4 regions of the Pseudomonas ogarae genome follow, and region 1 is predicted to be linked to each of the others. Evidence: predicted binding sites of a transcription regulator. Region 1 holds the regulator's gene; each other region holds the start of a gene.

What was found. The regulator FliA, encoded in region 1, starts transcription of late flagellar genes. The targets are predictions, from matches to a motif close to CTAAAGTTTNNNNNNNNNNNGCCGNTAA.
Region 2: the regulator FliA is predicted to act here: its motif matches at 1,783-1,810, upstream of HU749_RS14555 (methyl-accepting chemotaxis protein).
Region 3: the regulator FliA is predicted to act here: its motif matches at 1,679-1,706, upstream of HU749_RS23185 (flagellar protein MotY).
Region 4: the regulator FliA is predicted to act here: its motif matches at 1,491-1,518, upstream of HU749_RS16520 (methyl-accepting chemotaxis protein).

Annotation. Positions count from the first base shown of each region.
Region 1 covers NZ_CP077086.1:2,033,382-2,036,491, forward strand. Annotated here, with positions in the region: gene fleN (flagellar synthesis regulator FleN) at 64-894, shown strand; gene fliA (RNA polymerase sigma factor FliA) at 891-1,634, shown strand; gene HU749_RS09090 (chemotaxis response regulator CheY) at 1,802-2,173, shown strand; gene HU749_RS09095 (protein phosphatase CheZ) at 2,192-2,977, shown strand; gene HU749_RS09100 (chemotaxis protein CheA) at 3,008-3,110, shown strand, end outside.
Region 2 covers NZ_CP077086.1:3,328,474-3,331,583, forward strand. Annotated here, with positions in the region: gene HU749_RS14555 (methyl-accepting chemotaxis protein) at 28-1,662, opposite strand; gene HU749_RS14560 (undecaprenyl-diphosphate phosphatase) at 1,936-2,766, shown strand; gene HU749_RS14565 (DUF1294 domain-containing protein) at 2,763-3,110, shown strand, end outside.
Region 3 covers NZ_CP077086.1:5,269,081-5,272,190, forward strand. Annotated here, with positions in the region: gene HU749_RS23180 (argininosuccinate synthase) at 1-441, opposite strand, end outside; gene HU749_RS23185 (flagellar protein MotY) at 569-1,582, opposite strand; gene pyrC (dihydroorotase) at 1,773-2,819, shown strand; gene rnt (ribonuclease T) at 2,816-3,110, shown strand, end outside.
Region 4 covers NZ_CP077086.1:3,801,442-3,804,551, forward strand. Annotated here, with positions in the region: gene HU749_RS16510 (sodium:solute symporter family protein) at 1-1,029, opposite strand, end outside; gene HU749_RS16515 (DUF4212 domain-containing protein) at 1,041-1,307, opposite strand; gene HU749_RS16520 (methyl-accepting chemotaxis protein) at 1,557-3,110, shown strand, end outside.

The DNA of each region.
Region 1 (3,110 bases):
CGTATGCGAACGCGCAGCCAGTAATGTGGCCTCCGTCTAAGTAAGACAAGGTAAAGAACGAACATGGGCAGCATGCATCCCGTACAGGTGATCGCGGTGACCGGCGGCAAAGGTGGCGTCGGGAAGACTAACGTGTCAGTGAACTTGTCCCTGGCTCTGGCAGAGCTTGGCCGACGGGTCATGCTGCTGGACGCCGACCTGGGCCTGGCGAACGTCGACGTGTTGTTGGGGCTTACACCCAAACGCACCCTGGCGGACGTGATTGAAGGGCGCTGTGAACTGCGTGACGTGTTGTTGCAGGGGCCGGGCGGGATTCGCATCGTGCCGGCTGCCTCCGGCACCCAGAGCATGGTTCACCTGACCCCGGCCCAGCACGCGGGCCTGATCCAGGCGTTCAGCGACATCGGCGACAACCTTGATGTGCTGGTGATCGATACCGCGGCCGGTATTGGTGACTCGGTCGTCAGTTTCGTCCGCGCTGCCCAGGAAGTGCTGCTGGTGGTCTGCGACGAACCGACGTCCATCACCGACGCCTATGCCCTGATCAAACTGCTTAACCGCGACTATGGCATGAACCGCTTCCGCGTCCTGGCCAACATGGCCCAGAGCCCGCAGGAAGGACGCAACCTGTTCGCCAAGTTGACAAAGGTCACGGATCGCTTCCTGGACGTCGCCCTACAATACGTCGGCGCAGTGCCTTACGACGAAAGCGTTCGCAAGGCCGTCCAGAAGCAACGTGCCGTTTATGAAGCCTTTCCACGTTCCAAATGCGCGCTGGCGTTCAAGGCGATCGCCCAGAAGGTCGACACCTGGCCACTGCCGGCCAACCCCCGCGGGCATCTGGAATTTTTCGTCGAGCGTCTTGTGCAACAAACAGCAGGGCCCGTGCTATGACAGCCAGCGGTTACAACCATCTCTACAAAAAATCGGCACGGGACGCCCAGTACGAATTGATCGAGCGTTACGCACCGCTGGTCAAGCGTATCGCCTATCACTTGCTGGCGCGTTTGCCGGCCAGTGTCCAGGTCGAAGACTTGATCCAGGCGGGCATGATCGGCCTGCTCGAAGTGTCGAACAAATACGACGCGAGCAAGGGCGCCAGTTTCGAGACGTATGCCGGTATTCGCATTCGCGGGGCCATGCTCGATGAAGTCCGCAAGGGCGATTGGGCGCCGCGTTCGGTGCATCGCAATACCCGCATGGTCAGCGATGCAATTCGGGCAATTGAAGCTAAAACCGGGCGTGACGCTAAAGATCACGAGGTTGCGGCCGAACTCCAATTGAGTCTCGACGATTATTACGGGATTTTGAACGATACCTTGGGCAGCCGCCTGTTCAGTTTCGACGACCTGTTGCAGGACGGCGAACACGAAGGGCTGCATGAGGATAACGCGAGTGCTCACATGGAGCCGTCGCGTGACCTGGAAGATGAACGTTTCCAGAGTGCGCTGGCGGATGCGATTGCCAATTTGCCGGAGCGTGAGCGACTGGTCTTGGCGCTGTACTACGACGAAGAGCTGAACCTCAAGGAAATCGGTGAGGTCCTGGGGGTCAGCGAATCGCGGGTCAGCCAGTTACACAGCCAGTGCGCGGCCCGTTTGCGGGGGCGTTTGGGGGAGTGGCGAGCGCGTTGACAGGCAGTGTGGGGACGCTGCGAACGAGGCTGGCCTGGCAGGTACTGCGCCAGTCTCCATCCGTTGTGCTCCGGACCGTTGTCGAGTGTTGTGCCGGATTGATTGAAATGGCGCGTCCAGGTGCTGGGCGCGTTTAAGACTGCTTGGAGGTCGAATTGGACAAGAACATGAAAATCCTCATCGTTGATGACTTCTCAACGATGCGGCGGATCATAAAAAACCTGTTGCGTGACCTTGGGTTCACCAACACGGTCGAGGCGGATGATGGCATCACAGCCATTCCGGTCCTCAACAGCGGGAGCATCGACTTTCTGGTAACTGACTGGAACATGCCCGGCATGACCGGTATCGACTTGCTGCGCCATGTGCGCGCCGACGAAAAGCTCAAGCATCTTCCGGTGCTGATGGTCACTGCCGAAGCCAAGCGCGAGCAGATCATCGAAGCGGCCCAAGCCGGTGTAAACGGCTATGTGGTCAAACCCTTCACGGCCCAGGCGTTGAAAGAGAAGATCGAAAAAATCTTCGAACGCATCGGTTAACGGCGCCACGGGGGAGCTATGGACAACGAATCTTCAATGGGCGATTTCGAATCGACCCTGAAAAAACATGCCCGCGAACTGGTCGACAGCCTTGAAAAAGGTCGCTTTGGCGATGCGGTTCAAATGATCCATGAGCTCAACCAGACCCGTGACCGCGGTCTGTATCAGGAAGTGGGCAAGCTCACGCGTGAATTGCACAGCGCGATTGTCAATTTCCAGATCGACCCGCATATGCCGCAGGCCGAGGAAGTCTCGCAGATCACCGACGCCACCGAGCGTCTGGGTTATGTGGTCAAGCTGACCGAGGCCGCGGCCAACCGCACCATGGACCTGGTGGAAAGTGCAACGCCGCTGGTCAATGGCCTGAGCGAAGAAGCCCAGGCCTTGAGTACCGACTGGGGCCGGTTCATGCGTCGCGAAGTCGGCGCTGAAGAGTTTCGGGAGCTGGCCCGTCGCGTCGACGGTTTCCTGACGCGCAGCGGCACCGAGAACCGCGCCGTGGCAAGCAATCTCAACGACATTCTGCTGGCTCAGGACTATCAGGACCTGACCGGCCAAGTGATCAAGCGTGTGACCCAACTGGTCACCGAAGTGGAAAGCAACCTGCTCAAACTGGTGTTGATGGCCAGCCAGGTCGACCGCTTTGCAGGCATCGAACACGACCGTGAAGCGATGCTTGCTGAAAAAGATCCACAAAAACATCTCTCTCAGGGTGAAGGTCCGCAGATTCATGCCGATAAAAGAGAAGACGTTATGTCCGGTCAGGACGATGTGGACGATTTGCTGTCCAGCCTTGGATTCTGAGTTTTAGCCCTGTTTTAGGAGCAGCCATTAATGAGCTTCGGCGCCGATGAAGAGATCCTTCAGGATTTCCTGGTTGAGGCCGGCGAGATTCTAGAGCAACTGTCCGAACAGCTGGTCGAGCTGGAAAGCCGAC
Region 2 (3,110 bases), 1.3 Mb from region 1:
CCGCTCCCACAAATAGCCCATCAATCTTCAGACCCGGAACTGCTTGAGCAAACCGTTCAACTCTTCACTCAGTGCCTTGAGGCGGCTGCTTGCCTGGCTGGATTGTTCGGCGGCCATGGCGGTGCTGTGGGACAAGCCGGCGGCCTGGGTGACGTTCTGGTTGATGTCTTCCACCACATGGGCCTGTTGCAGGGTGGCACTGGCGATGGAGGCGTTCAGGCTGTTGAGATTGCGCAGGGCCTGGCCGATGGCGTTGAGGCTGGCCCCGGCCAGGCCGGCCTGTTCGATGGTCAGTTGCGAGGCGCGGCTGCTGTCGCTGATGACTTTCACGGCGGCTTCGGAATGGGTTTGCAGGCGCTCGATCATCGCCTGGATCTCTGCGGTGGACTTCTGTGTACGCTGGGCCAGCAGCCGCACTTCATCGGCGACCACCGCAAAGCCCCGGCCTTGTTCGCCGGCGCGGGCGGCTTCGATCGCGGCGTTGAGGGCCAGCAGGTTGGTCTGCTCGGCAATGGAGCGAATCACCTCCAGCACGCTGCCAATCTGGGTGCTTTCACTGGCCAGGGTGCGGATCACTTCCACCGCCTGGTCGATGGTCTGGGACAGGCGGTCGATCTGCTGCAAACTGCCATCAATGTTGACCTGGCCTTGCTGGGCCTGGGATTCGGCGTCGCGCATCTCGCTGGCCGCGTGCTCGGCGTTCTTGGCCACGTCCTGCACGCCATAGGTCACTTCATTGATCGCGGTCGCCACCAGTTCCATTTGTTGCGACTGCTGCTGGCTGCGTTCCTGGGCCTGGGCGGCGTCGTTGCCCAATTCACTGGAGGACTGCCCCAGCGCGCTGGCCGAAGCTTGCAGTTGGGTCACCACTTGCCGCAGCTTGGCGGTAAAGGCGTTGAAATGCCGCGCCAGTTGGGTGACTTCGTCCTGGCCGTGGGTATCGAGGGTGCGGGTCAGGTCACTTTCGCCGCTGGCGATATTGGCCATGGCGTTGACCGTTTCCTGCAGCGGGCCGACGATGCTGCGCACAATCAGGGTCAACAGCAGGCCCATGAGCAGGGTGATGATCAGGCCGACCACCGAGGCCTTGATCACTTGGGACTGGAACTCGGCCTGGACGTCATCGATGTAAACGCCCGAACCGATGATCCAACCCCAGGGTTCGAACAATTGGACGTAGGAGGTCTTGCCCACCGGGGCCTCGGCGCCTGGCTTCGGCCAGAGGTAGTTGATCATGCCGGCGCCCTTGGACTTGGCGATGGCAACCATCTCGTTGAACAGCGCATAACCGTTCGGGTCACGGATCGCCGAGAGGTTCTGGCCTTCAAGTTTCGGGTTGGTCGGGTGCATGACCATGACCGGCGCCAGGTCGTTGATCCAGAAATAATCACTCTGGTTATAGCGCAGGCCACGCACGGCGCTGAGGGCCTGCTTTTGCGCGGCGTCGCGGGTCAGGGTGCCAGCGGTTTCCAGGCCATGGTAGTAGGTCAGTACACCGCTGGCGGTCTGTACCACGTGCTGGGTTTTCTGCACCTTGGCTTGGTAGAGGTCGGTGTGGATCTGTTTAAGCATCAACGCGCCGAGCGTGAACAACATCACGACGGCCACGACCAGGATGAGCCACAAGCGTCGGCTGATCGACACACTGCGCAAGCTATTCATACGCTGTCACTCCGGTTTTTTATTCTTGTCATATCGACGGCCGGCACTGTAGCGCCCGGCCGCTATCGGTCATTGACCTGAGTCACAACGCGGCAGCGTTATCAGGGCTTGTCTGATAGGATTTCGGCCCCGCAGCGCAAAACCTGAGCCTGTTCTGATTTTTCATTGGTTTTTTTTGAAAGGTCACGGTTATCGTGCACCGGCCGCGGGGTACCTGCATGACACTTGAATATTGATAAGACCTGCATGAACAGCGTCTTTTTTGGGGGATGAATGGATTTGTGGACCGCCTTTTCGGCACTGATTCTTGGCGTAGTAGAAGGCTTGACGGAGTTTCTGCCGATTTCCAGCACGGGGCACCAGATCATTGTCGCCGACTTGCTTGAGTTCGGTGGCGAACGTGCGATGGCGTTCAACATTATCATCCAGCTCGGCGCGATCCTGGCGGTGGTCTGGGAGTTCCGGCGCAAGATCTTCGATGTGGTGCTGGGTCTGCCGACGCAACCCAGCGCCCGCCGGTTTACCGCCAACCTGCTGATCGCCTTCCTGCCTGCCGTGGTCTTGGGTGTGCTGTTCGCCGACTGGATCCACCACTACCTGTTCAACCCGATCACGGTGGCCGCCGCGCTGGTGGTGGGCGGCCTGGTGATGCTCTGGGCCGAGAAGCGCCAGCACCAGGTGCACGCCGAAACGGTGGACGAGATCTCCTGGAAGGATGCACTGAAGGTCGGCCTGGCCCAATGCATTGCGATGATCCCAGGTACCTCCCGTTCCGGTGCGACCATCATCGGTGGCCTGCTGTTCGGGCTGTCGCGTAAAACCGCTACCGAGTTTTCGTTCTTCCTGGCGATGCCGACCATGGTCGGTGCGGCGGTCTACTCGGGCTACAAATACCGTGAGTTGTTCGTCCCGGCGGATTTCCCGGTGTTCGCCATTGGCTTCGTCACGGCGTTCATTTTCGCCATGATTGCGGTCAAGGGCCTGCTGCGATTCATCGCCAGTCATAGCTACGCCGTGTTCGCCTGGTATCGAATCGCCTTCGGCCTGTTGATCCTGGCAACCTGGCAATTCGGCTGGGTGGACTGGACCGCTGCCCAGTCATGAACGAGTCAGGCAGGCGCAAGCGCGCCGGACGCAATGTCGACGGCGCCGTGCAGCACCTGCGGCTCAAACTGATGCTGTTTGCACTGCTCTGTGCCTTGCCGTTGTTCGGTGCGCTGCTGTTCGGACTACGGGCGGTGTCGTGGGTGCCGATGGTGGCCTATGGCGTCGTCAGCGTGGTGGCATTCCTGCTGTACTGGAGCGACAAGCGCAAGGCGCGCGCCGACGCCTGGCGCACCCCGGAGAATGTGTTGCATGCGGTGGAACTGGCCGGCGGTTGGCCCGGAGCCTTCCTGGCCCAGCAGCTGTTTCGCCACAAGACCCGCAAAGTGTCGTTTCAGGTGGTG
Region 3 (3,110 bases), 3.2 Mb from region 1:
GCGCCACGGGGCAATGACTTTCACGCCTGGCTTGAGAGCATAGGCACCCAGCTCGAAGCGCACCTGGTCGTTGCCTTTGCCGGTGGCGCCATGGGAAATGGCGTCGGCGCCGGTTTCGTTGGCGATTTCGATCAGGCGCTTGGCGATCAACGGACGGGCGATGGAGGTACCCAGCAGGTACTCGCCTTCGTAAACGGTGTTGGCGCGGAACATCGGGAACACGAAGTCGCGGACGAACTCTTCGCGCAGGTCATCGATGTAGATCTCTTTGACGCCCATGGCCTGAGCCTTGGCGCGTGCAGGCTCGACTTCTTCGCCCTGTCCCAGGTCAGCGGTGAAGGTCACCACTTCGCAGTTATAAGTGTCCTGCAGCCACTTGAGGATCACCGAAGTGTCCAGGCCGCCGGAATACGCCAGAACGACCTTGTTTACGTCCGCCATGCCATCACTCCACGGGTTGTACGGAAAGCCGTGAAGTCTAACGTCCAGCGCGGATAATTTACAGGGGCGCGACAGCTTATGACGACGAAGCGACAGATTATGTCGATTGCGCGACGATCCGGCGGGATCAGGAAGTGCGCGCAGCCGCCGTAGCAGGCACCGCCGCCTTGGCCGGGGCAACCGGCGCCGCCGTCTTGCCCGGCGCAGCAGCGGGCGCCACGGCAGGCGGCGCTGGTGTTGCCGCTGGTGTTGCCGCTGGTGTTGGCGGCTGTGGAGCCGGGGCCTGGGTGGCCGCGACCCGATCCAGTTTTACGACGACACGACGGTTCTTGGCCCGATTGGCTGCGTTGGTATTGGCGACCAGCGGATAACGCTCGCCGTGGAAGCGCACGGTGAACTGGGACTCCTGGAAACCGTTGGCCTTGAAGAAGTCCATGACGGCCAGCGCACGGCGGCGAGAAAGCTCACGGTTGGTCAGGCGGTTGCCACTGTTGTCGGAATGGCCATCAAGTTCGATATGATTGACGCTCGGGTCTGCCTTGATGAAGTCGAGCATGACCTGCAACTGGGCCTTGGCCCGAGCGTCCAGCTCAATCCCCTCGCCGGGGAAGCCGATCTGGGTTTGCTTGATCTGTTCGAAGTTCTTGGGCAACAGTTTCGCCACGCAGCCCTGGTAATCGTTGAACGCCTTGTTGAAGCGCACGGGCAGCAGCCGGACTTCAGAAACGCGCCCATCCTCGGTGTTGCGTCGAACCACGGGGCTGCGACCTTCCATCAATCCGCTGATCAGTCGGCCTGCCTGTACTTGGGAACTGTCGAACAGCACATCGCCGCTGCCGATCCTGACCGAGCCCAGGTTGATATCGCCCCGCCCCGGTTGCCACGGTGCAGCCGCCGCCAGCAAGGTGGCCGAACCGCCGCCCAGCATCGGGTTATAGCTCTTGAGGCGGAACGTGGCCTGCTCGCCCGCCCGGCGCACGAATTCACCGCTGCCGAAATCGGTGATCGGCTGGCTCAGCCGGCACTCGAACTTGTCGCCTTCGACCGTCCACTCAATGCTCTCCAGACGGGTCTGGAAAGTGAGCGCCATGGCGGGGAGGCTGGCAAACACACTGAGCAAGGCTAGATAACGCTGGCGCACGGGAGGCTCCACTGACTTTTATACAAAGATCGACGCATACCAGGGGTATGACGCCTGTCCGGGGCACTGCACGGATTCGTGGCACACCTGTAGGAGCTATCGGTAAGTTGCGGCAGAACTTGATAGCGGGTGCCTGAATCGGTCTTTTCCGGTAGCATTCCCACAGTTTGACCCGCCTGGAAGCCCCCCAATGTCCGACCGCCTGACCCTGCTGCGTCCCGACGACTGGCATATTCATCTTCGCGATGGTGCTGTGTTGACCCATACCGTCGCCGATGTCGCGCGCACCTTCGGGCGCGCAATCATCATGCCTAACCTGGTTCCGCCAGTGCGCAACGCCGCTGAGGCCGATGGCTATCGCCAGCGCATCCTCGCCGCACGCCCGGCTGGCAGCCGCTTCGAACCGCTGATGGTGCTGTACCTCACCGACCGCACCCAGCCCGAAGAGATCCGCGAGGCCAAGGCCAGCGGCTTCGTCCACGCCGCCAAGCTGTACCCGGCCGGCGCGACCACCAATTCCGATTCCGGCGTCACCAGCATCGACAAGATCTTCCCGGCGCTGGAGGCCATGGCCGAAGTCGGCATGCCGTTGTTGATCCATGGTGAAGTCACCCGGGGCGACGTCGACGTGTTCGACCGCGAGAAAATCTTCATCGACGAGCACATGCGCCGCGTCGTGGAGCGCTTCCCGACCCTCAAGGTGGTGTTCGAACACATCACCACCGGCGATGCCGTGCAGTTCGTCAACGAGGCCCCGGCCAACGTTGGCGCGACCATTACCGCCCATCACCTGCTGTACAACCGCAACCACATGCTGGTGGGCGGGATCCGGCCGCACTTCTATTGCCTGCCGATCCTCAAGCGCAATACCCACCAGGAAGCCTTGCTGGACGCCGCCACCAGCGGCAGCGCCAAGTTTTTCCTCGGCACCGACTCGGCCCCTCACGCCCAGCACGCCAAGGAAGCGGCCTGCGGTTGCGCCGGTTGCTACACCGCCTATGCCGCCATCGAGATGTACGCCGAGGCATTCGAACAGCGCAACGCGCTGGACAAACTCGAAGGCTTCGCCAGCCTGCATGGCCCACGTTTCTATGGCCTGCCGGTGAACACCGATCGTATTACCCTGGTCCGTGACGAATGGACCGCCCCCGCCAGCCTGCCTTTCGGCGACCTGGCTGTCATCCCGCTGCGCGCCGGTGAAAAACTGCGCTGGCGCCTGCTGGAGGAAAACGCGTGAGTGAAGATCATTTCGACGACGAACTGGACGGCAACGGTGGTTCGGGCGGCGCCCGTCACCCCATGGCTGCTCGGTTCCGTGGCTACCTGCCGGTCGTCGTCGACGTAGAAACCGGCGGTTTCAACTCCGCCACCGACGCCTTGCTGGAAATCGCCGCGACCACCATCGGCATGGACGAAAAAGGCTTTGTGTTCCCTGACCACACCTACTTCTTCCGTGTCGAACCGTTTGAAGGCGCCAACGTCGAAGCCGCAGCCCTGGAATTCACCGGGATCAAGCTCGATCACCCGT
Region 4 (3,110 bases), 1.8 Mb from region 1:
TTGGATAATGCCGTCGTTGTTCTTGTCCGCCCACGCAATCAGTCCGGAATTTTCCCAGGCTTTGAACCAGGCTGGCGCGGTGGCATAACTGACGTTGGGAATGGAGGTCAGCAGATTGGTACGTGCGAAGGCCGCCACGGCCGGCGCGGTGGTGTAGAGAATGGCGATGAACAGCAATGCGTAGCCTGCTGACTTGCGTGCATCCCGAACGGTCGGCGTGGTAAAGAAACGCACGATCACATGGGGCAGGCCTGCAGTACCGACCATCAGCGCCATGGTGATGAAGAACACGTCCATGGTCGACTTGGTGCCATCGGTATAGGCGCTGAAGCCCAACTCGGCACCCAGGCCGTTGAGCCGCTCGATCACGCTCTGCCCCGAACCGCCCACTTCGCTGATAAAGCCCAGTTGCGGTATTGGGTTGCCGGTGATCATTATCGAGATGAAAATCGCCGGCACCATGTAGGCGAAAATCATCACGCAATACTGCGCCACCTGGGTGTAGGTGATGCCCTTCATGCCGCCCAACACCGAATAAAAGAATACGATGGCCATGCCGATCATGACACCGACGTTGATATCCACTTCCAGGTAACGGGAAAAGACGATCCCGACGCCGCGCATCTGTCCCGCCACATAGGTGAAGGAAATGAAAATCACGCAGATCACTGCCACCACCCGCGCCGTCTGCGAGTAATAACGAGCCCCGACGAACTCGGGTACGGTGAACTTGCCAAATTTTCGCAGGTACGGCGCCAGGCACATCGCCAACAGCACGTAGCCCCCGGTCCAGCCCATCAGGTAGACCGAACCGTCGTAACCGGCGAAGGCAATGATCCCGGCCATGGAGATGAACGAAGCCGCCGACATCCAGTCAGCACCGGTGGCCATGCCGTTGAGTACCGGATGCACGCCCTTGCTGGCGACATAGTATTCGCTGGTGGAACCGGCACGCGTCCAGATTGCAATCGCGATGTACAACGCGAAGGAGGCGCCTACGACCAGATAAATCAGGGTTTTTGTGTCCATGTGCGCCGCCCTCAGTCTTCGTGGACGTCATATTTGCGATCGAGCTGATTCATCTTCCAGACATAGAAGAAAATCTCGAGCACAAAGACGTAGATGGAACCCTGCTGGGCAAACCAGAACCCCAAGGGTGTACCGAAGAAACTGATGGTGTTGAGTGCATCAACCAGCAAAATGCCGAAGCCGAACGACACCAGGAACCAGATAGCCAGCAAGACCAGCATCCAGCGTAGGTTTTCCGTCCAGTAGGCACGCGCAGCCTGTTGCTTTTCAGTGGACATGGAGGTGTCCTCCCGTGTTGTTTTTATTGTTTTGCACTTCAAACCGTAGCAGTCGTCAGGCAAGGCGCTAGTACGACTTTCGTCTAATTCGCTCCAACAGGTATTGACATCTCTATCTCATCGCCAAGGCAGGCTGAAGAGCAGCAGAGTCTCCAGGGTGATATCAAATAGCCCTATCCGCCCCTAAAGCTTTGGCGCTCGCGGTCGAATGTATTCCATTGAGAGATTTTTTTGCCCAGGAGCAGCGGCATGCAGACGTTAAAGGCCTTGTACGAGTCTATCGAGATGCAGTTTTTCGATACCCTCACCAAAAAGCTGTCGAGCCTTTTCCTGTTGGTGCTGGTCAGTGGCTTGTTGTATTGGGTGGCCCTCAGTGCCCGCGCCGAGATCCTGCTGCAGTTGCGCAACGCGCAGTTGGACGGCGCATTGCTGGGGCAGATCGAAGGCCGGCTCGACAGCCTTACCCATGCCCTGCTCTTTGGCGCGGTCCTGACGTTGGCCATGATCAGCTTCATGGTCTGGTATTTCCGCCACCTCATCGTGCGCCCCGTCACCGTCATGACCAAGGCCCTGGAAGAGATCGCCAACGGCGAAGGCGACCTGTCCAAGGACCTGCCGCTGGTGACTCACGACGAGATTCGCGTACTGGCCGGCACCTGCAACCGTTTCCTGGCCAAGCAACGGGAGATCATCAGCAACGTCCAAGCGCTGACCGTGCACATCGCTGTCGAGTCGGCCCGTTCGCTGAAGAACATCAGCGACTCCAGCGACAGCGCCACCCACCAGGCGCGCTTCGCCAAGGAAGTGATGGACCAGAGCAACACCGCCGTGGGCCGCATCGAAGAAGTCTCGCGCCAGACCCAGGGCATCTCCAGCACCACCGCCCAGAACCTGAGCATGGCCCGCGACTCCTACGCCGAGCTGCTGGAAGTGACCGGCAACATCAGCGAAATCTCCAGCAGCCTAAGTGAGTTTGCCACCCTGGTGAGCGCCTTGAACCAGCGTTCCTCAAGCATCAAGTCAATCGTCGGGTTGATCCAGCAGATCTCTGCCCAGACCAACCTGCTGGCCCTCAATGCCGCCATCGAAGCCGCCCGGGCTGGCGAAAGCGGCCGTGGCTTCGCGGTGGTGGCCGATGAAGTGCGAACCCTGGCACAAAACGTCAGCCGGGCCACCGATGACATCTCACGCAACATCGACGCCATGCTCGATGAAGTCAGCTCCACCCACGAGCAGACCACGCAAATCAGCCACAGCGCCCGGGAAACCCAGAAAGTGGTGGAACGCGCCTCCGGCCATTTTGAAAGCATGATCGGCGATTTCGAATCCACCAACGGCAAGCTGGCGGACATCGCGACCCATATCCAGCAGTTCGCCGACAGCAACACGGGGATCAACGACCGGGTCACCCAGATCCACGCCGACAGCCAATTGATCGACCAGCGCATGCAGCATTCGGCGACGGCCACCCGCGACCTGTCCGGCGTGGCCGAGAAGGTTCAGGCGCTGTTGGGCCGGTTCGTGCTCGGCCACGGCAAGCTGGATGCCGCCATCACCCGCGCCAGTGAATGCCGCGACACGCTCCAGGTTCGCCTGGAGGCGCTGCAAGGCGAAGGCCTGAACCTGTTCGACCAGAATTACCAGTTGATTTCCGGTACCGACCCCAAGCAGTACATGGCCAGCTATACCGAACGTTTTGCCCAGGTCTGCCAGGAGGAATGCGACAAACTCACCCGCAGCACACCGGGTGGCAAGGTTTCGTTCATTGTCGACAGCAAGGGCTATTGCCCGGTGAACAACAGC